2 regions of the Pseudoruminococcus sp. genome follow, and region 1 is predicted to be linked to the other one. Evidence: a T-box and tRNA genes for the amino acid it is inferred to sense, from the RefSeq annotation. Region 1 holds a T-box; the other holds one or more tRNA genes.
What was found. The T-box of region 1 lies ahead of cysS (cysteine--tRNA ligase). A T-box ahead of a tRNA ligase gene usually reads a tRNA of that ligase, here a tRNA-Cys.

Region 1 (15,648 bases):
GCAACTATTGCCGTAGGAAGTGATAAGGCAACCATTGCCGAAAGGATAACTGCGAGAATTTTCTTTTTCATTTTAATTAAATTTACTCCAATCAGTTCTGGGTATTATTGTTATTGTTATCTAAAAGAATTACACCACGATTATCATTCTTAAATCCCGGCTTAACTGCCTGCATATCAGAGAGAACCCAGTTATATTCACCGGAATGAATAATACTTCCGCAATATTCACATCTGCCGGCACTTGCAGAATCAACAGGTGCACCGCAATGTGGGCAAGAATTAGATATAACACCATTTATAAGTGTAGTTTTAATGCCCTTGCGTCTTGTGAATGTAAGGAGATATGTCATATATACATCATTGTCCTTGCTACCTTTGAGGAGCTTACCTGATTTTTCATCAATGATATAGTCAATCATTCTGACCTTCATACAAACGGTCAAATGTTCGAAATTCTCGTCACGGACATACTTATGTAAGAATGCCTGATTAACATTTATTCTTTCAATGCAATTTATTCTGCCAAGGCGAATATATTCTTGCAGTTGAGCATTATGCTGTTCAAAAAGCTCTTCCTTTTCGATAGTACGGATTTTCTCCCAGTCACGCTCGCTCCAAGCAGTTTGTAGAGTAATAAAGATATTTTTACTCCATGCAATAAACTTTTCTGCATTGAAATCTGCATCATTTTGCTTGATAAATTCAGTAATTTTATTTGTGCAATCAGCAGGCATATATTGAGCAGGTGTTTCATAAGAACTGTAAGAAGTATTCTCATTGTTGCTTTTGTTTTTAGAACGATTATTAGAAATGATAGATATTACTATAATACCAATAAAAATGATTGCAGTAATGATGAAACCCTCTGGGTCATCTGAAACACTACTACTTGAGTATGTAGTACCACCATAATCAGTAGTACCGCCATAATCAGTAGTACCGCCCCAATCGCCACCACCGCCATAATCATTGAAGTTACCGACATCTAGTGGAAGATTATAGTATGCACCGACTAAAGCTGAAGGTATTGATAGCGCAACAAGAGCAGAAAAAATAATTGCAAGTATTTTCTTTTTCATAATATAACACCTCTAAATTATTTAATAATGTAATTGCACTGTAATATTTATATAATTTAATATATCATAATTTAACAAGATTTTCAATATACAAAATAAATTAAATAAGAAAAATTTGTCTAAATATGTCGTTTTAGCTAATGGATTCCCCTAAGACAGCTAATCGTAGGGGCGAACAAGGTTCGCCCGCTCGGTAGTTTCATCGACCGCGGCAACAACCTTATCTAATAAACTACGAGCGAGACTTGTCGAGCGATTCCGCGTCTTGGGGGCGGCGGCTCGCCGCTTAAGGGCTTCGCCCAAAAGTATTTCGCTCTCTGCGGAGAGCGACCAAAGGCTCTGCCTTTAGAATCCGCAAGCTTTTGAAAAAGCTTGCGCAAAACTTTTATCTGTCTTAGAGAAGTTTATCAGCTAAGCTGTTTTATGGGAAGTTCGTTCGCTGATTATGAAAAAGCACACGCAGTTCATTCTTAAAACTGCGTGTGCAAAATGATTAGCTATAAATTATCATTGAAAAATAGTTTCTACGATTTTCAGAGAAGATTCCGGTGAATATTGAAAACGGTCTATATGTGTGCCATTATAAAAATAATTTGGCGGTGTTGGCGTTCTGTCACTCATAAAGGCATCAATTATTATTAGCTTAATTTTCATTCGTGAGGGTATGATATTCTTTATGTAAACGCTCGCTTGCTGTCCTGCTTCAATATTTGCGTGAGTTTCGGCAAGTCCTGCAAGATTAGGTGCAAGCTCTACAAATGCTCCGTAATCCTCAACCGAACGAATTACTCCCGCAACAGTTTCACCTATCGAGAATTGCTCTGCATTTTCCTCCCAAGTACCCAAAAGCTCCTTATGGCTAAGACTTATCCTGCCGTTATCCTTATTTTTGATTATGGCCCGAATATCCATTCCGACAGAAAAACGCTCTCTCGGGTGGTCTATCCTCGAAACCGAAATTGAATCAATCGGCAAGAGCGATACTATTCCACAGCCAATATCCGCAAATGCTCCGAATGAATCAAGATGCGTAATTTTTGCGTTAATAATATCACCGGGAATAAGCTCATCAATATAATTCTGCATACAGCGTTCCTGTGCGGCTCTCCTTGAAAGTATCGGGATAAGATTGCCGTCAGAACCCTTCATAAAGTCCTCAACAACAAAACACACAGGCTTATTTACTCGTGAAATAATCGCAATATCTCTTACAGTACCTTCTTTTATTCCGATAGCACCCTCTTCACGAGGGATAATTCCTCTTATTGAGCCAAGCTCGACTATAAGATTATGCGAAGAATCGCAGACAATGGCTCTTGCCTCAAGGGTAATGCCTTCTTGCTGTGCGTCCATAAGTCCTTGCAGAGAGCTTATCTGCAATTTGTTTTCGGGCTTGCCTATAAGCTTGCCTTCGGGATAATATTCTATCATTTTAGGCTTCATTCCTTTCGTGCGGATTATATTGAGACTTTGCTTTCCGCTTACTGCTTTCCTCACATTATATGAGTGCATATTGCCATATATTCCGCCGAAATCCCAGCAAACTATTTTATGCTTGCTTTATTCGGCAAGTTAGGATAGAATATATATTAGAATAATTGTAAAAATATTACTATGGCAATTCCATAATTCAGAAAGGAACTAATTATGAAAAACAAAAGAATAAAAACTATTATTGCTCTTGCTATGATTGCCGCAGCCGTTGCAACAGGCTGTTCAAACAGCGGTTCTACCGAAAGTAGTTCAAAGGCTGAAAGCACTTCTTCAGTTTCAAGCACAACAACAGAATCAAGCAAGGAAACAACAAGTTCTACAAGCTCAACAGATTCATCAGATATTATAAATAAGGTATTTGTTGAACCAACTGTCTATGATGATAAGGAGCACGAAATCGGTTATCAGCTTGAAAAGCCAAAGGCAGGCGATACCGTAGCTATTATGGAGACCTCTGAGGGTACAATCAAGATAAGATTTTTCCCTGAGGCAGCACCAAAGGCTGTTGAGAACTTCGTAACTCACGCAAAGGACGGCTATTATAACGGACTTACCTTCCATAGAGTTATCAAGGACTTTATGATTCAGGGCGGCGACCCTCTCGGTAATGGTACAGGCGGAGAAAGCATATATGGAAAGAGCTTTGAGGACGAATTTTCAAATAAACTCTTTAACATTCGCGGTTCGCTCTCTATGGCTAATTCCGGTCCAGATACTAACGGCAGTCAGTTCTTTATCAATCAGAAGGACAACTCTACAAAGTTCGATTGGGATAGCCTTTCAAGCAACTTTGAACAGTATAAATCCGTTGTATCAAGTCAATGGGAAAACTATAAAAAGAGCTATCTCGAAACAACATCAGGCAGTGAAGATGATATTCTTGCAAGCTACCGCACAGCGCTTGCCTCAACCTACGGAAATATAACCGATATGACAAAGGTTACAGACGCCGTAAAGAAGCTTTATGACGATAACGGCGGAAATATCAATCTTGATGGTGCTTTCAATAATCTTGACAGAGGACACACCGTTTTCGGACAAGTATACGAGGGAATGGATATTGTTGATAAGATTGCGTCAGTAGATGTTGACGACAGTAATAAACCAAAGAAAGATGTAACAATTAAAAAAATCACTATTGAGGAATATAAAGGCTGATTTAATACAAAATAAGTCTCATAAGGAGGATTAAAATTATGAGCAATGTACTTCACCCAGTTGTAACAGAATTTGAAAGACTGCTTAACAGTGACGAAATTCTAATGGCAGATTTTTATGCAGACCGTTGTGGTCCTTGCAGAATGCTTGCACCAATTATCGAAGAAATCGCAGACGAATATGACGGCAAGGTTACTGTTGTAAAGATAGATGTTGACGGTGACGGCAGAGAGCTTGCATATAAGTTCGGAATATCAAGTATACCAACAGTTATGTTCTTTAAAGACGGCTCTGAGTATGCAAGAGAAGTAGGCTATATGCCAAAGGAGCATTATACTGAAATTCTTGAGGATATGCAATAATTCCATAATATTTAAAATACGCCATAACTCTTTTATCCGAGTTGTGGCGTATTTTTCATTTCGTTTTTATCTTTTAAAAGTATAATATTACACTAAAGACAAGGCTAATTTTATCATATCATTAAATGAGGTTTGGCGTTCTTCAGAAGATGCGCTTTCACCTGTCAAAGGGCAATCAGAAATTGTACATATACAAAGTGCATTTTTACCTGCTCGCATAGCATTAAAATAAAGTGCCGCACTTTCCATTTCTGTCGCTAAGATACCAAGTTTTTGCCACTGTTTGAGTGTATCGGGGTCATCGTAATAGAAATTATCCGTTGAAAGTATCGTACCGACATACACTGGCATATTCATTTCTCTTGCTTTATTATATGCAGAATCAAGCAAGCCAAAATCCGCTGTCGGAACAGCTGTTCCCGGTAATTTATATTGCTGGGCATAGTTTGAATTATAGCAAGATGCCATTGCAAGAACTACATCTCTGATATGGAGTTTATCGCTTATTGCACCAGCCGTACCTGTACGGATTATGTTTTGAACGCCATAGAAATTATAAAGCTCATAGGAATAAATTCCCATAGACGGCATACCCATACCACTTGCCATAACCGAAACTTTCTTATCTTGATATTTTCCGGTATAAGCATACATTCCTCTTACAGAATTGATAAGCTTTGCATCGGTCAGGAAATTCTCAGCTATATGCTTTGCTCTGAGAGGGTCACCAGGCATAATAACTGTTTCGGTGAAATCTCCATATTTCGCCTCGATATGTGGTGTAGGTGTAAATTTACTTTCATTCATATTAAGTCCACCTTTCAATTTAGTTTACTAATTTATCTAAGACATCTAAAAGCACAGTTCACCTGCTCGGTAGTTTCTCCGACCGCGTCAACTATCTTCACTAATTCACTACGAGCGAGGCAAAGCCGAGCGATTCCGCGTCTTGGGGGCGGCGGCTCACCGCTTAAGGGCAACTCCCTTAACATTCTTTGCTCCTAAAGCGGTGGACTTTGTCCACCGCTTAAATTTCTCTTGTCAGCAAGATTAGTTCTACAGGGAACCCCCTGCGAGAGTTCCCTACGAAAAACATTCCACCGGAATGTTTTTCTACCCTCCTGCGCTTAGAGAAGTATAAAGTGTTTCGCTCTCTGCGGAGAGCGACCAAAGGCTCTGCCGTAGGTGACTACCTTTGGAAACTGTGAGCCTTTAAAAAGGCTCAAGCGAAACTTTTAATTGTCTTTAGAAAATCTGTTAGCTAATAAGTACTTTCACGCAAAAAACTGCCAGAACTTCAAGTACAAAAATCACCGGTATGCCAAGCATAAATTTGAGCTTTTTGGTCTTGTGGTGAATTATACGCATAGTTATATACATCACAACACAACCACTTATTGCAGCTAATATCAGGAGCGTGCTTTCGGGTACTCTCCATTTATGCTTTATGGCACTCTTTTTATCGTGAATTGTCGCATAAACCGCCAGAATATTTATAATTACAAAATATGCAATTAAAATCCATTCCACTTTTTCACAACCCTTAGAATTATTTACTTGAAATAATTATATAATTATAATAAATAAAAATCAAGGTGTGTGGCAAATGAAAAAAAATCTTATAAATCTGATTCCTGCTTTTATTTCTGTATTTCTGATGATTTCTGCGGTGGTGCTTTCTATGATTTTCCCTTCCATAAAACCTTCCATAAACGAAACCGGCGAAAATAGTATTACTGAGTCAAAAACTGCCGTTAAAGCCATAGAAACGGCTGTAATCAAAGAAAATACCGATGAAGAAATGCGTGCCGTATGGATTCCGTATATGTCGCTGAATATGAGCGGTACAGACCGAAGTGAAAAGGCTTTTCATCAGCGTATAGACGATATTCTCGAAAACTGCACAAAAAATAAGCTCAATACGATTATAATTCATATTCGCCCGAATGGCGATTCGCTCTATCCATCAAAGTATTTTCCGTGGTCGGATATTATCAGCGGAACACAGGGCAAGAACCCAAACTATGACCCTCTTAAATATATCATAGATGCCTCACACAAAAAGAATATCAAGGTTCATGCGTGGATAAATCCCCTAAGAATACGCTTTTCAAAGACACCCTCTGCCCTATCCTCAGATAATCCCTATACCATTTGGCAAAACGATGATAACGAAGAAAATGACCGATATACCTTTCAAAGCGAAAAGAATATTTACTATAATCCCGCATATAGCGAAGTTAGAGAGCTGATTATAAATGGTGTTCGTGAGGTCGTAGAGAATTACGCAGTAGACGGCATACACTTTGACGATTATTTCTATCCCGAAAGCGATATGAAATGCGATGAAGTTGATTATAAAGCATATCTTGCAACAGTTGACGAGAATTATTCTCCGCTTACACATTCAGAATGGCGTAAGGCGAATATAAATGCACTTATTTCGGGTGTATATACGGCTATTCACGAAATAAAAGACGATGTTGTGTTCGGAATTTCTCCGCAGTGCAACACAGAAAATGACGAGAAAATTTCTGCCGATATAAAGTCTTGGGGCAGTATTTCAGGCTTTGTAGACTATATCTGTCCGCAAATTTATGTCAGCAATACACACCCATATTTGCCTTTTAAGAAATCCGCTGATGAATGGCGAAAGATAATCAGCAATAAAGGTGTAAAATTCTATATTGGTTTGGCGGTATACAAGGCTGGCTCTGACAGCGATAGCGGAACATGGCTTGAATCTGACGAAATTCTGAAAAATCAAATTCTTTATGGCAGGAGTATAAATTGTGATGGCTTTATGCTCTATTCATACGAATATCTTTTCACTGACCAGACCGCAACCGAAGTCAAGAATGCCATTGCGATGTTTAATTAGCTAATGAACTTCCCCTAAGACAGATAAAAGTTTTGTTCAAGGCGGCGAGCCGCCGCTAAAAATCGTATGAATTTTCATAGGCCTCAAGGTCGTAAGTGGCTTCATAGCCTTCAGAACGGCGACACTTGCCCTGTTCAGTGTCACGAGCTATCCAAGTGTTGATATAGGCTTGCATATTACAGCTTGGCTTTAAACGCTCACGATTAGCCTCTAACCATATCCGCAAATTACGCAAACATTCGTCTATATCAGTTCTTGGATAGGCTGATGAAAGCTTATCATAAAATTCCCTTTTGAGAATGTAATACCCATCACTTGTCGGAAGACGGAATTTTTCGTCTGCTGTACTTTCCTCTACTTTACTTTCATTTATTTTACTTTCTTTTCCTTTACTTTCCTTTATGTCATTTTTCGTGGAATTATCCTCATTTTTCTTGGAAGAATTATATCTTTTCTTTGATAATTCCTCCCCATTATAAACATTTATGAAATTCTCGGTTTCATTTTCGCCGAGCAACCAGTATTTTTCATCAACATTTACAGCTGTTTTTCTTGCCTTACTTTTAATAGCCTGTTGGTATCTATCCTGAATACTCTTTGAGGTAAGTACATTCTCTTCCTCGAAAAGCCTTTTATCAAACATTTCCTTTTCGATGAGAAAATCGAGTATCTCACATGATTTCTTGAAATCAATCTTCAAATCTGATGATACTATGTAATTAAAATCTTCATCAACTTTGATATAATATCTCTCCTTGAATATCGTACAGAGCAAATAGACATATAGTGCGAAACCGTCTGTACCGTATTTTGCGACAACGATTTTGATTTTTCTATCTGCAAAAATATCTACATCAAGCGGAAAATAAAGTAAACCCTCCGTTTGCGGACGAGCCATAAGCGTCACTCCTTATAATAATTTAAAATAACCTTTCACTTTACCCTACCAAACAAAAAAAATTTGACCTCTAAAGGTCAAATTTCATAAAAAGTTTATAAATTATTTACAATTATTAAAAATCAGAATCTCATATACGCCTTAAGCCCTTAGGATATTTATTCTTCATTCTGCCGTTTGAGCATTTTCCAAAGCCAAGCGAAACTCCCTCAACCGCAAGAAGTGTATAACCTTTTTGATTTTCGCAGTCAATTTCTTCTCCGCAAAGGAATTTTTCTACACGCTCATCGCTTAATTTAAGGTCGAGAACATTTTTAAAATATTTTGATGTATATGCTGAGAATAATGCGTGTGCAGGTTCTATGCGATTTTTCTTGATTTCTCCAAGAAAAACTCCTGCACGAATAACTCCAAGTCCGTTAAGCTTAGGAAGATTTTCCGGAAAAATGTAAATTCTATCGCCGATAAGCTCAATATTTCCGTTCGGCTTTACGCTGAATACCTCATCAATAAAGCTCGAAACAAGTTTGTTTTCATTTTTGCTAAACTTATAATCACTCTCGGAAACAGGTTCATCACCATTTTTCCTGAGCCTTACCATAAATTGTCCCTCGCCGCCCTCAAGCGGACTTATCCTGACACAGCCCTTTAAATCAGATTTTCTGCCAAATGGATATTCCCTCTCATCAATCAAAAAATCTTCATTGCGTTTCAGAAATTCCGATACAACTCCTTCATTTTCCTCATAAGAGAATGTGCAAGTAGAATAAACCATTACACCGCCTGCTCTGAGAGCTTTCGAGGCCGATTCGAGTATAAAAAGCTGTCTTTCTGCACAAAGCTTAACATTATCTTTGTTCCATTCGTCTGAGGCATCGTGATTTTTCCTGAACATACCCTCTCCAGAACAAGGTGCGTCCACAAGAATTTTATCAAAAAATCCCTCAAGACCGTTACAAAGCGTATCGGCACTGCAATTTGAAACAACAAAGTTTCTTGCGCCCATTCTTTCCAGATTAGAAAGCAAAATCTGCGAACGGGATTTCACATATTCATTAGACCAAAGCAAGCCTGTATTATTCAATAAAGCAAGTATCTGCGAGGATTTTCCGCCAGGAGCAGAGCATAAATCAAGTATACGCTCTCCCTCCTGAACCTCAAGCAATGAAACAGGTGCAGAAGCTGATGGTTCCTGAACATAAAATGCTCCTGCGTGATGCAGTGGATTATTTCCTAAGCCCTCAATTTCACTATCAATATAGTAGCCATTTTTATACATAGGTGTTTTTTCAAGCTTATATGGCAATAATTCTTTAAGTCTTTCGGCAGTAATTTTAAGAGTATTAACGCTTATCCCACGATAAGGCTTTTCATCATATGTTGCAAGAAATGCGTCATAGTCTGAGCCAAATACAGACTTTGCGTCCTCAAGAAAGTCTTTCTTTAAAAAATCTATATTCAATCTAATCACCCAAAAAAATCTTTTTCTAAATCATACCATAGATAAAGCAAGTTCTCAATAATTTTAATACAAAATAAATTCAGAATTTAAAAAGCTCAAAAACATTCTATATTATGCTATAATTTTAAAAATATGTTTACTTTTATATAAATTTATGATATTATTTTAATATAATATTATGGAGGTTGATTTATGTCTAAAGAAAAAAATAATTTAAACGATACTTACTATACAGGCTATAATGAAAATGAGGACTATACAAAACCAGAAGATGTTGAAATGATACCCGGCTTATCCAACCGCACCTATAGAAAACTTTTAGCGATTAATATTTCTCTCTGCATATTTACAGGCATAATGCTTGGTATAGTTTCTACTTATATATTTATAAATTTTGTATCGCGAGAGATTACTTTTAGCTTTTCTGCATTTTTAGCTGTTTTCTCAGCCGCCCTTATGATTAAAGTCTGCAAGAAACATCAAAAAAATGTTAAAACATTTAATATGGTTTTATTCACCATATCCGCCTTATTATACGGAATATGCGTATTTTTCACACAATATGTAAAATCTTTTATACTTTTTATTTGTCTTTTTATTATCGCATCTATTTTTGCAATAATTACTGTTTATCTTTTTAAGGAAAAAACAAAAAAATATTTTATACCTATATTAGCAGTATTTTTTCTATTAAGTATATTAAATGCCTCCGAACAGCTTTCTTGGTTTAAGAATCAAGTAGAATTTTCAGCCGAATATTTCTATGTATCTTCAAAATTATCAAAATACCCTAATGACCAATCAAACTATTACTCAAGAACTCCTTTCACTGAAGAAGAGTTTGAAAAAGGCTGTATAAACCATTTAAATATAATTACAAACGAAAAAGAAATGTATAGTGCTTTTTATGATATAAGAGAAAAAAATACTAACCTGATAATTCCTTATGATTCAAAAGGAATGTCCGAAAAAATAGCAGGTATGATAAGCATATCAAAAACTAAATATGACGAAAACTTTTTTAAGAAAAATAATCTTTTAATAGTAAATATTTCATCATTCTATCCTATACAAAAAAATGAGATAAAAGAAATTTATTTCAAGGGTTCAAAAGCAAACATTTTATATGATGTATATACAAATTATTATGATTACAGAAAAATAAACGAAAATACATCTCCGGTGGAAATTTGTGTAGCTCTTGTGGCCATAGATAAAAGTTACGATATTCCAAAGTTTATAAGAGGCGGAGAAATAACACCAAATATAATTTTTAACGATTAAGTATTTTTTCTTGTCTGAATAAAATTCAAATCCCTGTCAATAATATAATTCAGAAGGGGGTGAGATGATGAGCAGACAAAATCAGCAGAACAACCAGTCTCAAAACCGTCAGCAGAACAACCAGTCTCAAAACCAGAACAATAACAACAACTTCAACAATCAGCAGAACAATCAGTCTCAAAACCACAAGAATAACAACAATTTCAACAACCAGCAAAACAACAACTTCAATAACTAATAAAAACAAAAGCAGAAAGGAACTCAGTCCTTTCTGCTTTTACTTTGTAAAGACGAAGTGCCTCCGCTGTCAAGACGCGGAATCGCTCGACAAGTCTCGCTCGTAGTGAATTAAGGAAGATAGTTGACGCGGTCGAGGAAACTACCGAGCGGGCGAACACAGTTCGCCCCTACGATTAGCTAACGCACTTTTTTAAGACAACTAAAAGTTTCGCTCGAACCTTTTCTACACCAGCTTTTCTGGTGAAAGCTGCTCGCAGGGTTGAGGGACGGAGTCCGCCCTATCGGTAGTTAATTGGTAATTTCTTCGACCGCGCCAACAAACTTCCATTGCAAATGTCGAGGTTTTGCTTGCAAAACCGATTCCGTGTCTTGGGTGCGGCGAGCCGCCTTGAGCAAAACTTTTAAGTGTCTTTGGGAAGTTGGTTAGCTTAAAGTATCTTAAAAAATAATTAGCTGAATGGGAATGGCAATATTTCATCAAAGCCAATTAACTTATATTCATTCAATGATTTTGCTAAGATTACTACGAAATCCTTATCGCAAAATTCACTCAAAAACTGTCGGCACATCCCACAAGGCGGACAATATTCCAAGTCCGAATTATCCACTAAGCCACCAACTATTGCAATAGCCTTAAAATTACGCTTATCTGATGAAATCGCCTTAGAAATAGCTGTTCTCTCCGCACATATTCCGACAGGATATGATGAATTTTCGATATTACAGCCACTATAAATTTCTCCGTCAGCACAAAGCAATGCTGAACCAACCGCAAATCTCGAATAAGGCGAATAGCTCAATTTCCTTACAGAAAAAGCTGTATGAATCAAATCTGAAATTTCTTTATCAGTCAGCCTATACATCAGTCATTCACAATCTTCCATTTAACACCTTGTGGTGTATCCTCAAGAACGATATTTCTTGCTTTAAGTTCATCACGAATCTTATCAGCTGTTGCCCAATCTTTATTTTTACGAGCTTCATTTCTTTGTGCGATAAGTGCTTCAATTTCATCATCGAGAGAAGTTTTTTCGTCTACATAAAGCAAACCAAGAACATTTGCAAGCTCCATAAAGATTTTGAGCGATTCCTCAGCAAGCTTCTTCGAAGGTGCATTAGCAATATTTGTATTTATATCCCTTGCAAGCTCGAACATAACGGTTATAGCGTCTGCTGTATTGAGGTCATCGTCCATAGCAGATATGAATTTCTGACGATGCTTGTCATAAGCTTCAATAAGTGCATTATCACCGTCATTTTCAGCAACTGTTGCATTTTCGATAGCAAATTCAAGGTTATTTTTGCAGTTATAAAGACGCTCAAGAGATGCCTTGCACTGCTCGATAATCTCAACAGAATAGTTAATCGGCATACGATAATGTGAAGAAACCATCAGATAACGGATAGGTTCATAGCCGTATTTCTCGGCAACATCTCTTACTGTAAAGAAATTTCCGAGTGATTTAGACATCTTTTTATTATCAACATTGATGTAGCCGTTGTGCATCCAGTAATGTGCAAAAGGAACGCCGTTGCAGCATTCGCTCTGAGCGATTTCGTTTTCGTGGTGTGGGAAAATCAAGTCCTGACCACCGCAGTGAATATCAATAGTTTCGCCGAGGTATCTTCTTGCCATTGAGGAGCACTCAATGTGCCAACCCGGTCTACCGTTGCCCCAAGGAGTTTCCCAAGATGGTTCACCTGGTTTTGCACCCTTCCAAAGAGCGAAATCCATAGGATTTTCTTTTCTTTCGCCGATATTTATTCTTGCACCTGCCTCCAAATCTTCCAAAGGCTGATGTGAAAGCTTACCATACTCGCTGAATTTTGCAGGTCTGAAATAGACATCTCCATTATCAACAGCATATGCATAACCCTTATCAATAAGAGTTTTAATCATATCAATGATTTCGTTCATATTTTCGGTAGCTCTTGGGTGAACACTTGCTTCACGAATATTCAAGCCCTTAGCGTCAATCTTATATTCCTTGATGAATTTTTCCGAAACAGAAATATAATCCGAGCCTGTTTCATTAGCCTTGTTGATAATTTTATCATCAATATCTGTGAAATTCTGAACGAAAGTGACTTTAAATCCTCTGTATTCAAGGTAGCGTCTGAGAATATCAAAAACGCAAATAGGTCTTGCGTTACCAATATGAATATAGTTATAAACTGTTGGTCCGCAGGCATAAATCTTAGCTTCACCCTCTTTAATAGGGATAAATTCCTCTTTTGTTCTTGTCAAGGTATTAAAAATCTTCATAAAAATTCTCCTTTTTATAATATAAAAAATCCCGCTCCTGAAAATTTCAGGGGCGAGATTATCGCTGTTCCACCCTAATTCGACAGAGAAAATTCTGTCCTCATTAAAGTCCTTAACGCAGACAATACGCACAGCCATTTCCTGCTATGTGCTGGCGGGTGCATTTCGCAATATCGCATATAGAGATCTTTCAGCGATGACCTCCTCTCTGTGATAGGCGGATATTGTTACTTCTCCCGTTAAACGCATTTTTATATTTAAAATTATTCTACTTGATTGTTTATGTTTAAGATTATATACCATCGAATTTCAAAAGTCAAGGCGGAGTGCCTCCGCCCCCAAGACGCGGAATCGTTCGGCAAGCCTCACTCGACATCTACAAGGGCAGTTTATTGACGCGGATAAAGTAATTACCAATGAACTACCGATTAGCTAATTCACTTTTCTAAGACACTCAAAGTTTAGGTCAAGCCTTTTTAAAGGCTTGCGGTTTCCAAAAGTAGTCACCTACGGCAGAGCCTTTGGTCGCTCTCCGCAGAGAGCGAAACACCTTTGGGCTTTGCCCAACATTTCTTTTTTCTAATCGGCGAATTTTATCCGTCGATAAATTTCTTTTGTCAGCAACATTAGTCCCTAAGGGCGGACTCCGTCCCTCGACCCTGCGAGCAGATTTCACCAGCAAAGCTGATGTAGAAAACTTTTAATTGTTTTAGGGAAATCTGTTAACTTATCGGTAGTCCATTGGGAATTTCCTCGATCGCGTCAACTATCTTTCCTAATTCACTACGAGCGAGGCTTGCCGAGCGATTACGCGTCTTGTCCTGTGCGGTCACGCACAGCGTCTTGTCCTGTGCGGTCACGCACAGCGTCTTGTCCTGTGCGGTCACGCACAGCTTCATATATTACATGATTAAGATACAAGCCCTCCGGCGGTGCGGTAGGACCAGCTTTGTGACGGTCTTTTGCTTGTATGATTTCCGGTATGCTATCAGGCGGAAATTTACCCTGTGCTATTCGCAAGAGAGTACCTACCATTATGCGAACCATATTATACAGAAAGCCGTCAGCCTCTACTGTAAAATATACCATATCGCCGTCACGAGTTACTGACGCATTACGCACTGTACGGCGAAAATCTCCGATTTCTCTTGAATCGAGCGTACAGAAAGATGTGAAATCGTGATAGCCGATAAAATCCTTTGCCGCCTTATCAAGAACCTTTTCATCGAGCGGATACCAATAATGCAAGGCGTAGCCCTCAAGAAACGGGTCACGAATTTTCGCATTATATATCTTATAGACATACTCCTTACCAAGTGAGGAATATCGTGCGTGAAAATCTTCCGGAACATAACAAGCCTTTTTAGCGGCTATGGTCTTTGGAAGATAGGTATTAAGTGCGGCTACAAGCCTTTCTGGCGGAATAGAATGTGTAGTCTTAAAGCTTATACAATATTCATATGCGTGAACGCCTGAATCTGTACGACTTGAGCCTTTTATATCGACACGCTCTCCGATAACCTTATATAAAGCTTTCTGAAATTCCTCTTGAACAGTGACAGCGTTTTTCTGGATTTGCCAACCATGAAAGGCACTGCCGTCATATGAAATTGAAACAAGAATATTCTTCATCTCACTGGAGATGGTAGGAATACATTGCAAAGTATCACCCCAACAAATACTAATACTGAAACGCTTAATGCGATAATATCTCTCGGCTTTATTTTCAGAACCTTCATTCGTGTTCTGCCGTCACCGCCGTTATAGCAACGGCACTCCATAGCAGTAGCAAGATCGTTTGCTCTGCGGAATGACGATATAAAAAGCGGAATAAGTATAGGAACAAAAGCCTTAATCCTTGCAATAAAGTTACCGCTCTCAAGGTCAGCACCCCTTGATTTCTGTGCATTGCTTATCTTATTGAATTCATCAAAAAGAGTAGGTATAAATCGCAGTGCAATAGACATCATCATAGCGATTTCGTGTATTTTTATATTGAAGATTTTCAGCGGTTTCATTATTCTTTCCAAACCGTCTGTGAGGTCTGTCGGAGAGGTCGTAAAGGTAAGAACTCCACTCATAAGCACTACAAGTATGACTCTTGCAGCAACAAAGACAGCATTATTTATGCCTGCCTTAGTTATCTCCATAAAGCCCCATTTGAATATCGGTTCTCCACTGCCATAAAAAAGATTCAGAATTGCTGTGAAAAGAACTATAACAATAACGGCTTTTATGCTTTTTATATATTTGAAAAGACTTATGCCCGTAAGTAGCATTATAAAAATCGTAAAAGCTGTTATAAGTGCCATTGAAAAGTAATTTCCGGCTACAAATACAAAGGTTATACCGCAAAGCATAAGAATCAGCTTCACCCTTACATCAAGGCGGTGTATAAGCGACCTGCCCTCTACATATTGTCCTATCGTAATATCACTCATAAGCTTTCCCCCTTTGAAAGTAAACTCACAAGCTCAGCGACAGCCTCATCAACTGTAAGGATATCATCACGAACGGCACAG
Region 2 (14,381 bases), on a different contig from region 1:
GTAAATGATACTATGATGGATTCCGTAAAATCGGTTTTCGGAAATACACCAAGAATGATTATTTCATCACTTCTTGTTTATACAATAAGCCAGTTATTCGATGTATGGCTTTATCATAAGTGGTGGGGCTTTACCGAAAAGAAATTCGGTGATAAAAGAAAATTTCTATGGTTAAGAAACAATGGTTCAACACTTATCAGCCAAATTCTTAATACTGCACTCTTTACATTTCTTGCTTTTGTAGGTACATATGACTTACAGACAATGATTTCTATATTCTTCTCAAGCTATGTAATTTATGTATTTACAAGTCTTTTGGACACACCATTTGTCTATTTGGCAAGGCGAATTAAGGATTCTGAAATGAAAAAATCAAAATAATATTAATAATAAATTGAAAAGTTTGTAGGGGTTAAGTATAGCGTCCTTTGTAGGGTTTAAGGGCGATGCTCTTAATATTTCTTTATTAATTTTTTCGTCCCTATTTATATACTTTTTCAGTAAGATAAAAGCGATAAGGCTAAATAAATTGCCTTATCGCTTTTATATGTTTTATTTAGTTTTTTCGTGCTTTGGCTTGTGTTTTCTGTTTGAGATAAAATTGTATAGAGCTTTTTCAATGAAATATCCTGCTATACCAAAGCCAATTCCAAATATAGCTCCCGCAATAACATCGGTAGGATAATGTACATATAAATACATTCTTGATAATGCCATAAGTATAGCAAGAATATAACAGCATATACCAATTTTTTTATATCGCATAAAGATTACCGTAGCGGCTGTAAATACAAAGTAAGTATGAGCCGATGGGAATGAAAAATCGTGTGGAGCGTTTACTATTATTTGAATCGCGGTATTGACATCATAAGGTCTGATTCTTGCGATTGCAGGCTTTAGAATCAAATTTCCTATGATAAAAACAGATACAGTTGAAATCAGTAGGGCAATACCTGTTCGCCTGGTTTTTTTGAATATAATCAAAAGAATCATAGCAACAATTATAATAGGAATAACAGCACTGCCAAAGAATTTTGAAATTGCATCAAAGACAGGATTTGAAAAATTGGCTCTGATAGAATCAAGAAAAGCAAATTCCCAATCCATAAAAATAACCCCCTTAGATATATAAATAATATATTTTACACAAAATGTGTTCAAATACTTGACATATAGAAATTTTCATTCTATAATTGAAGTATAGATATACACATTAAGTGTAACTACAAACTTTTAATTGTATTTGCGGTGAATAAGTTGCTAAAAGTAGGTGCATAAGAGCGTTGCCAATTAAAAGTTTTTTAAAAATTTAATATAGCTAATAAGTGTTAGCTTATAGCAATTCTATGGAAAATATATACTATTTAAGTGCTTAATTAACAATGAACTACCGTAGAATTAGAATCGTGTCAAGTGACTATCTGCGATAAGTTTTGCTTAAATTTTTTTCAAAATGACTATGCACTAATAACTATCATCAAAATTATGTTGATATAACAAAGCTATGTTTACTATTGTTGTTTTTGAGAAATGAGCATTTCAGCACATTTTATGCCGTCAACTGCGGCGGAGATTATTCCTCCCGCATAACCGGCACCCTCTCCGCATGGATAAAGTCCACGAAGTGTTGGAGATTGCAAGGTATCATCACGCATAATTCTCACAGGAGATGAACTTCTGCTTTCAACTGCGGTCAAGAGAGCGTCATTTGAAGAAAAACCTTTCAAACGCTTATCCATTTCAAGAATACCTTCACGCATAGACTCTGTTATGAAATCAGGTAGACAGTCATCAAGATTAGAAAGCGTAACACTTGGCTTATATGTTGGAAGAACTTCTCCAAAAGCCGTACTCTTTGTATGGTTCAGAAAATCTCCCACACGCTGACAAGGTGCTTTATATCCGCCGCCACCGAGTAAAAAAGCCGAACTTTCAAGCTTTCTTTGAAGCTCCATACCGGCAAGAACGCTGTCACTTCCAAAATCCTTTGGTGAAATTCCAACAAGTAGGGCACTGTTCGAGTTTATATTGCTTCGGTCATAAAGGCTCATGCCATTGGTTACAAGGCGGTTTTCCTCGCTTGCAGCAGCAACAACGAAGCCACCGGGACACATACAAAATGTGTAAACACCTCTGCCGTTTTTAAGATGAACGGCAAGCTTATAATCGGCAGGTGGAAGTCTAAGTTTTTCAGCTTCTGCACCGAACTGCACAATGTCAGTTGTTTTTTGCAGATGTTCAATTCTTGCTCCAACAGAAAAAGGCTTTGCCTCCATCAATATTCCGCTTTTATCGAGCATTTCAAAGGTATCTCTTGCACTGTGACCTATCGCAAGAATAATATCATTTGTTTCGATTATTTCGGCAGATTCTTCATGCTGAATCTCAGCACCGATAACAGTATTGTCCTTGGTGAGAATTTTAGTCAATTTGGTTTCAAAGAAAACCTCTCCGCCGAGAGATATTATTTTTTTGCGAATGTTCTTGACAGTAGGTCTCAGCTTGTCCGTACCGATATGGGGCTTCGCAAGATAGAGAATATCTTCGGTAGCACCATTTTCGACAAACTCCTCAAGAACTTTTCTTGCGCGAGTATCTTTAGTGCCGGTGTTTAGCTTCCCGTCAGAGAAAGTTCCTGCACCGCCCTCGCCGAACTGAACATTTGATTTTGTATCAAGAATACCAGTTTTCCAGAAGTTTTCTACATCTCTTATACGGGAATCTACATCTCTGCCACGCTCGATAAGTATAGGTTTTTCACCTGCCTGAGCGAGAATAAGAGCCGCAAAAAGTCCCGCAGGACCGCTCCCGACAACAAGCGGTCTTTGATTTAGTTTTCGTCTGTTTTCTGGAAGCTGATATTTATATGGTTCGGCTTTAAAAATACTTGAAGAACCATAGCGTTTAAGAATGGTATTTTCACCGACTGAAAGTTTTACATCAATAGTTGCGGTATAGTGGATATTATCCTTTTTTCGAGCGTCAATGGAACAGCGATAAAGAGATGCACCGCTGATTTGTGACTCGTCAATTCTAAGTTTCCTGCAAACGGCTTTTCGCATAGTTTTATCTGTAAAGCCAATCGGCAGAGAAACAGAAGTAATTCTAATCATATTTTCTTACCTTTCTTGGCTTTTGCTATATATATCAATGTACTGACCAATGCGGTTATTATTAGTAAATGTAAAATTGTATGATATAAATCAGGTATGTATTTTCCATCAATATTAAGCCATTTTATAGTTCCTGAAAAGAACTTAATTTTTCCATCTAATGAACCCATAATTCCGCTGTTGAATATGGTATACCATTCGTGACATAAAAATTGTATTAAGAACCATATCGACAACCAGAGCGCAGTAAGCCATTTGCTAATTTTTTCTTTAAAAATGAATATAAGAAAAATCACGAAATAAATTATAAAGAAAATCCCATCATCTTTATATGATGTTGTTACTAAACAATTTTCTCCGAAATATAAGCCTGTCATATCAAGAAAAAACCATATCAATAATGCTGTTAAAGGAATCATACAATATTTTTTTTTCATTTTTAACACCTCTTTTTATAGCTTAAATTTCTGCACAAAGCATACCGCTTGCCCACGCAAAGGATAGATTATAGCCTCCGCAATCGCCGTCAATATCTAATATTTCACCACAGAATTTTATTCGCTTATCTGATTTTAATGCAAGCGATTTTACATCAATTTCTTTGCTTGTGATACCGCCTGCTGTAACTTGTGCAGTAGCGTTATTGTCAGATTTTATAGGCATGAAATCCATTCTTGAGAGAATATTCGCAAGACGCTTGATTGCGCTGTCGTTTATCGACTTTATATTAATTTTCTTTGCGATATAATTTGCTAATTTCTCATCAAGGATTCCTGCAAGAAGTTCTTTACAATCGGCTTTCGGAAAGGCTTTTCGGCGATTTTGCAAGGTTGAGATTATTTCCGAGAAGGGATATTCGGGCATAAGATTAAGCTCAATTCTGATATTTTCACAGATGTTGCCGTTGACAGTGCCGAGCTTGAAAAATTCTCCAGCATATCTTGAAATATTAAAAACGCATATTCCTGAAAGTGATTTATCGGTGAATTGAATTTCGCCGTCCTCACTGTGAATTATTTGCTTATCGGCAAGAAATTTAACATTTCCACGAACACGAACACCTTTAAGCATTGAAATATTTTCAGAAACGGCAACGCTTGTAAGTGACGGAAAGAGTGGGGAATAACTTACACCGATTTTCCCGAGAAGTTCGTAGCCAAGGTTACTGCCTAAGCCCTTATTGGCTCGTGAACCACAGGCAATTATTACGCTTGAGGCTGAAATTTTACGGCTTTCGGAGATGATTTCAAGCTTGTCCTTATGACGCTTTATATCAAGAACAGTAAAATCGGTTATAATTTCAATTCCGTACTGCTTACAGGCAAGTAATAGCGTTGAAAGCACAGTATCAGCTCGGTTTGAGTATGGATAAACTCTACCCATAGAATCGGTTCTTATGAGAAGTCCGAGAGATGAGAAAAATTCTGATATTTCTTTATAGCCAAAGCGAGAAAAAACGCTTTCTGCGATTTTAATGTCGCCGTGAAAACTTGAAAGCGAAATATTCTCATTCATAAGATTACAGCGACCGTTTCCGGTAGCAAGTAGCTTTCTGCCGACCTTTTGACTGCGTTCAAGAACGGTTATTTTACCTGATAAACCTTTTTTTCTGATATTTCTTGCGGCACATATTGCGGAACAAAGACCACTTGCACCACCGCCGATTATTGCAATATCCATATTTACTCCATAGCGTAGTTGTATTCTTTCATATAGAAATCACTTTCGTTTCGCTTGTCAAATTTGTTGATTAAATCAAGAGCTTTGCTCTGATAATATTCAGCAAGAACCTTTGTACTGTAAATGCCGTCAGCTTTATAAAGCTTGAATTTTTCAGGGAGTTTTAGCTTAACTTCATCTTTTTTCTGTGCAAGCTTTGTAAATACTGCCGCCGCACCCACATAAAACTTCATATTTGAATGAGAGTTTTTGGAATCAAATTCCCAAGCTAAATGATTTTCAAAGAGTTTTACACCTTTAGTTAAATCTGTTTTTGAATAAAGTTTAAGCATATCACCTATAACAAACAGATAGGTGCTGTCTTTTGAAATCCTGCGGTAGCATTTTTTACGATATTCTTCAGCTTTTTCAAATTCGCCAAGCTCATAGTAACGGTACATAATATTTTTATATGTAATATCAGGTATTTCAGCACAACTTACTTGTCCTGAAAGTATAGGATAAGCTGTTTCTAAAGCTCTTTCCATAGAGGCTGTATTAAGTTCGTATTCAACCATTGTATCTAATTCACAGGCATAGCAATCGGCTAATTCGTCACGCTTTGCAAGAATAAATTGCTGATATGCTTTCTTGGCGGCTTGTTTATCGCAGGCTTCTTCAAAGCGGTAGAGATTTTCATAGTAAGGTCTTAGGGAATAACCGTATCTTTCACAACGCTTTCTAAATTCGGCGAAAAGTTCATAAACCTTTGCTTTCGAAACTTGGTAAAAGTCTTCACAGTCTGAAAGAATCCACTTAAATTCCCACATATAGTCATGTTTGTACTCGTCAAGCCTTTCTTCGTGTTCATCGAAAATCTTTATCATTTCCGGAAATGTAAGAAAAGCTTGAAAACTGTCGCCATAAAGCTCGCTTTCACTCATAAGGTCACTTCTAAAAATATACATAAATTCATAATCTTTTTCAGCATCAGCAAGTGCAATAGCATTTTTAATAGCCTGTAAGCGTTGTTCACCATGCGGCAAGTTTTCATATCGTTTTTGTATTTCAAATCCATCAATCATTTTAATATACCTCCGTTTATAAGTCCTTCGATACTCTTATTCATAATTGTAATCTCGTTATTTCTGAGCGGATAATGTCCAAGCAATAATGATTGAACATAAAGTATCTTAATAATATTTGTAAGTTGAGCTTTGCTTATATTTTTGAGATTTTGTATGAGAGTATTTTCGGTATTGAATACAAGCGTAGTGGTGTGGTTATCGTCAATTTCGTCTGCAAAAGCGTCATAAATATCTGCAAAAAGTGAATCGCTGTTTTCTTTTGCGTGGAGAATTTGTCTGAAAAGTTCTGCCTGCTCGTCCATAACATAAAGAGCATAAAGCTCATGAGGCTGAAATGCTTTGATTTCCGCTTGGCAATCAAAGTCTTCAAGTGTTTCATTGGCAATATCAAGAAAGTTGTGGTATTCACTATACTCTGATTGTGGAATATCTTCAAGAGTCTGCATGAAAACTTCTTCATCAAGTTCTGCCGCATTAAGCTCATATTCCTCAATCAGCTTGATTATAAGCCTATCATCATAGACATAGCCAGCATTGACCAAAAGGTTGTTTTGTGCAGAAAATATCGGTGAATACTGCTTGAATTTATCTGTTTGAAAGGAGAATGTGAAAGGCTCATCTAAATTTCTTATCTGAGAACCCGTCATAATTCCAGAAGTTGTTTCAAACTCAAGATAGTCTATAAAGATATTGAAAAGCTCGTCATTGTCGATAGCCATGCTCTTTATAGCAAGGTTATGTATGGAAACCATTTTTCTTAATATATCGGGTTTTGTCTTGGAAAGGCTTATAAGATAACTTTCGATACATTCTCCAATTTCTTCTTTTGCAGCTTCGAGAGCATCTTCTTCGTAGAAATCTTCACGAGATGCTGTCGGACGCAGAGAATTTGTGTTTATAAAGCATCTTACAAAAAATGCCCATTCCGGCAAAAGCGTACTGCCGTTTTCGGTGAGGAGCATATGCTTGAGATAGATTCTATGGCTGTTCTTTGCCGTGGCGGCTATTCTATATGGAAGAATATATGCAACACCACTGAAAAGCCCTGTAGGGGAATTTAATGGGATATAATCCATAAATTCAATGCCAAAAAGGTCCTTGCCGAATGACATTATGGAATCGTGCATATCGCTATTGTAGTCAACAACAGTATTTATGCGTTGAGAGCCTTCTTCGGTTTTGAGCATAATAGGGAATGGAAGCGGAAGTCCGTAATATCTTACAAGTTCGATAATTCTACCAGCCTCAAAGTATTCTTCGGAATTTTTATTTAAAGCTATATAGAAAGAAGTTCCTTCAGGACAGCTTTCAAGACGATTTATCTTATAAATGCCATCGGGAGTACCTATCCATTCAAGATATTCGCCAGTTTTGGCAGAATGTGTTGTTAAACGGATTTCATTTGTAACCATAAAGCAAGAGAGCAAACCTATTCCGAAACGACCGATAAATTCTTCGGAGATTTTTCCTGTGATAATATCACGCTTTGAGGATTGTCCGATAACAGCTAAAAACTGGTTTATTTCATCATATGAAAGTCCTATACCGTTATCGCTGAATATAATAGTTTTCTTGCCGTTTATAATTTTAGGCTCAATAGTGATTTTGCCGTTGTTGAATTTTTTATCAAAAAGTTTTCTTGCGGAAATTGCATCTGTACCGTTTTGAAGAAGTTCACGAATGAAAACATCCGGCGAACTGTAAAGATGGTTGGAGAGTATATCAATCATACCACGCAGATTGACCTTGAATCTGTTTTCTTCTGACATAAATATCACTCCTAAAAATAGATATAATAAGGATATCACAGTAAGGATAGTGTAAAATTCTTATATAGAATAATTCTTATGCGATGCAACTTTAATTTTCTAATCTTACTTTTAAAATCGGAATAGCAATATTTGTCTTAAGTATCTTAAAATAAGATGTAAAACTATTTATTTGAAAATTTCAGAAGATTTTTGAAAAAAATCTTAAAAATATAATTCCTGAAAACCTCATAAAATAGGGGTTTTTAGATTTTTTAAAAAAATTTTTAAAAAAATTTAAAAAAAGTGTTGACATTCTGATGGGGTTGTGATAATATAATACCTGTCGCTGGCGAGAACGCCAGATGACAAACCCAGACAGATGGGAGCATAGCTCAGCTGGGAGAGCACCTGCCTTACAAGCAGGGGGTCACAGGTTCGAGCCCTGTTGTTCCCACCATTTGGCCCGGTAGTTCAGTTGGTTAGAACGCTAGCCTGTCACGCTAGAGGTCGTCGGTTCGAACCCGATCCGGGTCGCCAAAATTTGCCTCTGTAGCTCAGTCGGTAGAGCAGGGGACTGAAAATCCCCGTGTCGGTGGTTCGATTCCGCCCGAAGGCACCATATCTGCGGATGTAGCTCATCTGGTAGAGCGCCACCTTGCCAAGGTGGAGGTAGCGAGTTCGAGCCTCGTCATCCGCTCCAGTTCTAAACGGAATGTTTAATACATATATTTTATTAAGCTTCCGAAAGGTGCTTAGAAAGTTAAGCACCTTTTTTATTCGGTGCCATAGCCAAGCGGTAAGGCGTGGGTCTGCAAAACCCTGATCCCCAGTTCAAATCTGGGTGGCACCTCCAAGTTAAAATCCCGAACGCTTATGCGTTCGGGATTTTTTGTGCTTGTTTTTTAAATTTGAGTTAGATGTTGGTTTATAAAAACTTTGAAAAAGCTCAAGTGAAATTTTTGAGTGTCTTAGAGAAATTTTGAAACTAAACGGTAGTTTAGTCCTACGCGTGTGTAGACTTCCCATACTCACTACGAGCGAGACTTGTCGAGCGATTACGCGTCTTGTCCTGTGCGGTCACGCACCGCGTCTTGGGGGCGGCGGCTCGCCGCCTTGAGTGAAACTTTTAATTTAAAAACTTCGACGCGAATAGTTAAGCGCTAATTTAACGAAAAAGCGGAACGCGTCTTGACTGCGGAGGCACTCCGCCTTGAGCGAAACTTTTAAGTTTTATGAGTGATTACTTTTTGACAAGGGCTTTGCCGATTTTTTCGATAGCCGTATCTTTTGTGATAATTTTGCCATATTCTCTTAACTTGGATATGGTTAAGTTTCCTCCTGAAATTTTTTCACCGTATTCATATAGAAAGGATTCAAGCTTGCGTGAAATTCCTCGAACAGGTTTTATTATTAAAAAATATCGAGAACCGTATTTATATAAATCTGAATGAATATATTGTATTTTTGCTTTATAGACAACAGAAATACACCGAAGCATATCTTCGGCTTCTATGAATCCTATTATTATTGGACGAGCGTTTTTGATTTTATATATCTTCCTTTTGTGAGCTTTCTGCGTCAGAGTGATAAGAAAAAGACAGCCGTTTATATACGGAATGGCCTCTATAAGCATTTTTTTGTTTTTTACGGAAATTCCTGTTTCTTTACTTGCAAATTTTAATAATCGCTGTATCATTTCTTTTACATGAGGGTCGGAAAGTGTCATACTTTCAAATTCAAGTGAAAAGGATTTCATATCATCGTCACAGAGTGCAATAAGTATTCGATTGTTATCTATCTGTTCAATAGTCATATCAAGCACCACCGTAGTTTTTATCTCTATAATATAATATTAGATAGACAGGCAGTGTGCAAGTGGATATTTAAGGTTGTAAATCATTACCTTGATATATAATTGAACCTCATATTGACAGCAAGGGGATAATGTTGATAAAATTATTTTATAGATGATTTCAGGGGGAGAGATAATGTTGAATAAAGGTGCAATTTTTGATATGGACGGTTTGATGATAGATTCTGAAAAAATCGTGTTTATGGGATATGAATTCGCTATGAATAAGTTTGGTTATAGTAAGAAAATTCTTGATTTGGCTAAGAGTTGTATCGGACTTACATATGATGATACATGCAGAAAATTTAATGAAGAAATGGGCAAAGGTTTTGATTATGACAGTTTTAAACCTAATGTTTCTGAATTTGTACATAATTATTTCAAAACAAATGGAGTTCCTGTAAAGAAAGGGCTTTTTGAGCTTTTGGAGGCTTTAAAGCAAGAGGGTTACAGACTTTGTGTTGCAACCTCTACAAGAGCATCTACGGCAAAAGAAGAGCTTATTGACGCAGGAATACTTTCGCACTTTGAAGACTTAGTCGGAGGAGATAGCATAAAGAACGGAAAGCCTGCACCTGATATATTCCTTGAGGCGGCAAGAAGAATTTCTGTTGAGCCTGAAAACTGTATTGTATTTGAGGATTCTATAAATGGAATTAAGGCGGCTTATAATGCCGGAATGAAGCCTATTATGGTGCCTGATATGGTAGAGCCGACAGATGAAATTCTTCCTATGATTTATAGGCGTTTTAATAGTCTTGATGAGGCTATTCCGCTTATTAAGGGTGAATTGAAGTGAAAATCTTAAAAGCTATTTTCGGCTATAAGAGATTATTTATTGTATTACTTACTCCGATAGCCTTTATTTTGATTTTAATTGCAAAAAATAATTCCGCCTTTGCAGAATGGTATACAGTTAATATTTATCATTATATATCTTTGTTTTGGAACTTTCTTTCATCGTTATTACCGTTTTCACTTGCGGAAATTATAGTGATTATGCTTATTCCGCTTGCATTAACTTACATAATGGTTTCCATTGTGAAAATTGTAAGGAAAAAGGGAAGTAGGGGAAAAACAGCATATAAAGCATTTTTGAATGTTGTCTGTGCAGTGAGTCTTGTATTTTTTCTGTTTATAACGAATTTTGGGATTTGCTATTACAGAAACACTTTTGCGGAAACAAACGGCATAGCAATTTGTGAATCTACTGTTGATGAGCTTTATTCTTTATGCGTAGACCTTGCAAAAAGTGCATCTAAGGCTCGTGAAAATCTTTCTGAAAATGATGGAATTATGACGCTTACAAGCTTAAATGAATCAAAGACTGAAACTCAAAAAGCTATGAACAGCTTATATGAAAAATATCCGACTATTTTTGGCGGATATTCAAAAACAAAATCTGTTATGCTCTCTGAATTGATGTCATATACTCAGATAACGGGAGTCTTTTTTCCATTCACATTTGAGGCTAATGTAAATGTAGCTGTGCCTGAATTTAGTATACCGGCAACAATGTGCCACGAGCTTTCACATCTAAGAGGTTTTGCGAGAGAGGACGAGGCTAATTTTATAGCTTATCTTGCTTGCATAAACAGCGATAATGCAGAGGTGCAATATTCGGGATATATGCTTGCTTTTATTCATTCGGTAAATGCTTTGTATAGTTCTGACATAGAAAAATATCAGGAAGTTTTCAGTTATTTAAGTGACAAGGTTCAAGCTGATTTGAATGCAAATAACGAATATTGGGCTAAGTATGAAACACCTGTTGCTGAGGCGGCATCAAGCATAAATGATTCATATCTTAAAGCTAATTCTCAAGATGACGGAACTAAAAGCTATGGTAGAATGGTAGATTTACTTTTGGCTTATTCGAGAAAATAACAGAAAGGAAGGTTTTGAATGAATATAGAAATAAGGGAATATAGAAAAGAAGATGTTTCTGATTCAATAAAAATATGGAATAAGGTTGTTGATGACGGAATGGCTTTTCCACAGACAGAACCCCTTGATGAAATTGATGGAGATAAGTTCTTTTCTTCGCAATCATTTACAGGTATCGCATATGATACTGAAAGCGGAAATATAGTAGGACTTTATATTTTACACCCTAATAATATAGGACGCTGCGGACATATCTGCAACGCAAGCTATGCTGTGAAATCTGATTTAAGAGGGTATCATATAGGAGAAAAGCTTGTTAGTCATTCTCTTTCTAAAGCTAAAGAACTTGGTTTTAGAATTATGCAGTTTAATGCTGTTGTTGAAAGCAATACATATGCATTAAAACTATATAAAAAGCTCGGTTTTATTCAGCTTGGAGTTATTCCTAAAGGTTTTCTTAATAAAAACGGAAAGTATGAAAATATCATATTGCATTATATAGAATTATAACCTTTGCTGAGCCGTTTTCAATTCTACTTTTAGTAGGTTGTCTGCTTGTATTTTCTGATGTATGATTTAGTCAACAAAAGGAGTTGATTTTATGAATTATATTACAGGAAATATTATTAAAAATCTTAGAGAACAAAAAGGTATTACTCAAAAAGAACTTGCAGACAAACTTTGCGTCAGTGACAAAACTGTATCAAAATGGGAAACAAACAGAGGCTTGCCGGATATAAGCGTTATTGCGGAATTGGCTGAGGCTTTGAATGTTTCGGTTACAGAATTATTTACCGGAAACATAGCTAAAAATAATAATCGTTCTGCGAATATTATGAAATCGGAAATTTATGTTTGCCCCTTGTGTGGAAATGTTATTTACTCTTTTGGAGAGGGGAGTTTTAGCTGTTGTGGAATTTCCTTGCCAAAGCTTGAAGTTGAAGATGATTCAAAGCATATAATTTCAGTCCAGATTGCAGACGGCGAATATTATATTACTGTTAATCATGAAATGAGTAAGGAACACTACATTTCATTTATTGCATATTTTTCAGGGAATTCTATGCAGATAGAGAAGCTTTATCCTGAGCAAAATGCTGAATGTCGTTTCAGAATGAACGGTCATGGGATTATTTATGCTTATTGCAACAGAGATGGTTTATTTATGGTTAAAGTCTGAGTCGGTATTTATCATACTCTTTTTTGACTACACCGGAAAGCAAGACAATGGCAATCATATTTGGTATAGCCATAAGTCCGTTGAAAGTATCGGAAATTTCCCAAACAAGATTGAGGTTGATTATACAACCAACGAAAGTAATAAGGGTATAGGCGATTCTATATGAGCTGATAAAGCGTCCATTTGTCAGATATTCAACAGAGCGTTCACCGAAATATGACCACGAGACAAGTGTCGCTACTCCGAAAAGAGTTATTGAAAGCGACATAAAGTATTTTCCGAAATCGCCGAAAACGCTTTCAAAACAGTAGGAGCTTACTGCAACTGCATCAAGATTTGTTTTGTGCGAGCCTGTACAGATTATACACAGAGCCATAAGCGTACACAAAACAATCGTATCAACAAAAACCTGAAATATGCCCCACATTCCTTGTTTGCATGGATTATCTGTATCGGCGGCGGCGTGAACTATCGGCGAGCTTCCTAAACCTGCTTCATTAGAAAATACGCCCCTTGATATTCCGTATTTCAAGGCTCTTGACATTCCGTAACCCATAAAGCCACCAGCCATAGAGCTTATATCAAAGGCCGATGAAAAAATTTCCCCGAACGCTTCGGGGATTTTTTTTATGTTTATGAATACAACAATCAATGCTCCCAGAGTATAGAGAATTGCCATAAAAGGCACTATTTTTGCCGTAAATGACGATATTCTTTCTATACCGCCAAATATTACAACTCCGACTAAGGCGGTAAGAAATGCTCCTGTTACAACAGGTGAAACATCAAAGCCGATCTCCAATGCTCCTGCGACAGCGTTGGATTGAGTCATATTTCCCATTCCGAGAGAGGCTAATGTACAGGCTATTGCAAAAATAGCCGCAAGCCATTTGCAGTGAAGTCCGTTTTTTATGTAGTACATAGGTCCGCCGACATATTTACCGTTTCGTGTTTCACGATATTTTACGCCGAGAACATTTTCGGCAAATATGGTTGCCATACCGAAAATGCTTGAAATCCACATCCAGAATACAGCTCCTGCACCGCCAAGTGCAATAGCACTTGCTACACCGACGATATTGCCTGTACCTATTGCACCTGCAAGAGCGGTTGCCATTGCTCGAAATGGTGTTATTTTGCCTTTTTCGGCGGATTTATTTTCTTTGGAAAAAAGTGAGCCGATAGTTTCTTTCCACCAAAGTTTGAATTTAGTTATTTGTAAAAAGCCAAGTCTGAATGAAAAAAATATTCCAATTAAAAGTAATGCGACTAAGGCAACAGGTCCCCACACAACCGAATTTATAGTATGGTTTATTTTTACGATAAATTCCACGAACTCACCTTCCGCAAAGCATTTATAATTTATATGCTTGTATATGGGGGAGTATGTTGTTATTTTTATGGATTAGATAAATATCCTCCTTATTGTAAATGCTTTGTTTTAATGCTATAATAACATCGAGCTGAAGCTTATATTCTTTGTAATACAAACTGATGACAGCATAAATTGAAATCAGGTGGAAAAACTATGCAGGAAAAGAAACTTATGCCACCGCTTTGGATGGCTTATCCTTATATGGAAAGATATTCTATAGGTTGGCGAATGGGTTCTGGAGAAGAGTATAGGTATAATATCTATGATTGGTTTGAAACTCTTTCGCCAAGTGAACAGAATGAATATATGGAACTATTTCCTGAGCCGAAAAGCTGGTGTGGATTTTGGGACGAATTTTTAGAAAGAGATTATGACGAATTTAAGGTTGAAAAACTATTCTATTTTCATAATGATTTTTCAACTCATTTTTGGCAAGAAAACGGAAAACCGCTATATGATATTGATTGGCTGAGAAA

Region 2: it has a tRNA-Cys gene. The T-box ahead of cysS (cysteine--tRNA ligase) is inferred to sense a tRNA for this amino acid. The anticodon was not compared.

Annotation. Positions count from the first base shown of each region.
Region 1 is NZ_JBKXNW010000002.1:124,373-140,020, reverse strand. Features, by position in the region: gene ACLU24_RS02525 (hypothetical protein) at 1-71, opposite strand, end outside; gene ACLU24_RS02520 (TIM44-like domain-containing protein) at 92-1,081, opposite strand; gene ACLU24_RS02515 (S1 RNA-binding domain-containing protein) at 1,589-2,512, opposite strand; gene ACLU24_RS02510 (peptidylprolyl isomerase) at 2,729-3,733, shown strand; gene trxA (thioredoxin) at 3,772-4,095, shown strand; gene deoD (purine-nucleoside phosphorylase) at 4,183-4,902, opposite strand; gene ACLU24_RS02495 (DUF1294 domain-containing protein) at 5,353-5,625, opposite strand; gene ACLU24_RS02490 (glycoside hydrolase family 10-like protein) at 5,702-6,976, shown strand; gene ACLU24_RS02485 (DUF4373 domain-containing protein) at 7,032-7,874, opposite strand; gene ACLU24_RS02480 (RsmF rRNA methyltransferase first C-terminal domain-containing protein) at 8,005-9,336, opposite strand; gene ACLU24_RS02475 (MFS transporter) at 9,529-10,620, shown strand; gene ACLU24_RS02470 (hypothetical protein) at 10,670-10,837, opposite strand; gene cdd (cytidine deaminase) at 11,310-11,723, opposite strand; gene cysS (cysteine--tRNA ligase) at 11,723-13,126, opposite strand; T-box leader at 13,172-13,379, opposite strand; gene truA (tRNA pseudouridine(38-40) synthase TruA) at 13,934-14,788, opposite strand; gene ACLU24_RS02450 (energy-coupling factor transporter transmembrane component T family protein) at 14,755-15,567, opposite strand; gene ACLU24_RS02445 (energy-coupling factor transporter ATPase) at 15,564-15,648, opposite strand, start outside.
Region 2 is NZ_JBKXNW010000003.1:125,880-140,260, forward strand. Features, by position in the region: gene ACLU24_RS04085 (queuosine precursor transporter) at 1-381, shown strand, start outside; gene ACLU24_RS04090 (phosphatase PAP2 family protein) at 553-1,107, opposite strand; gene ACLU24_RS04095 (NAD(P)/FAD-dependent oxidoreductase) at 1,512-3,113, opposite strand; gene ACLU24_RS04100 (hypothetical protein) at 3,110-3,550, opposite strand; gene ACLU24_RS04105 (aminoacetone oxidase family FAD-binding enzyme) at 3,573-4,793, opposite strand; gene ACLU24_RS04110 (hypothetical protein) at 4,796-5,857, opposite strand; gene ACLU24_RS04115 (HSP90 family protein) at 5,854-7,629, opposite strand; tRNA gene ACLU24_RS04120 (tRNA-Val) at 7,993-8,068, shown strand; tRNA gene ACLU24_RS04125 (tRNA-Asp) at 8,072-8,148, shown strand; tRNA gene ACLU24_RS04130 (tRNA-Phe) at 8,155-8,230, shown strand; tRNA gene ACLU24_RS04135 (tRNA-Gly) at 8,236-8,311, shown strand; tRNA gene ACLU24_RS04140 (tRNA-Cys) at 8,391-8,464, shown strand; gene ACLU24_RS04145 (adaptor protein MecA) at 8,852-9,424, opposite strand; gene ACLU24_RS04150 (HAD family hydrolase) at 9,600-10,262, shown strand; gene ACLU24_RS04155 (DUF3810 domain-containing protein) at 10,259-11,350, shown strand; gene ACLU24_RS04160 (GNAT family N-acetyltransferase) at 11,369-11,860, shown strand; gene ACLU24_RS04165 (helix-turn-helix domain-containing protein) at 11,952-12,530, shown strand; gene ACLU24_RS04170 (alanine/glycine:cation symporter family protein) at 12,520-13,863, opposite strand; gene ACLU24_RS04175 (NADAR family protein) at 14,059-14,381, shown strand, end outside.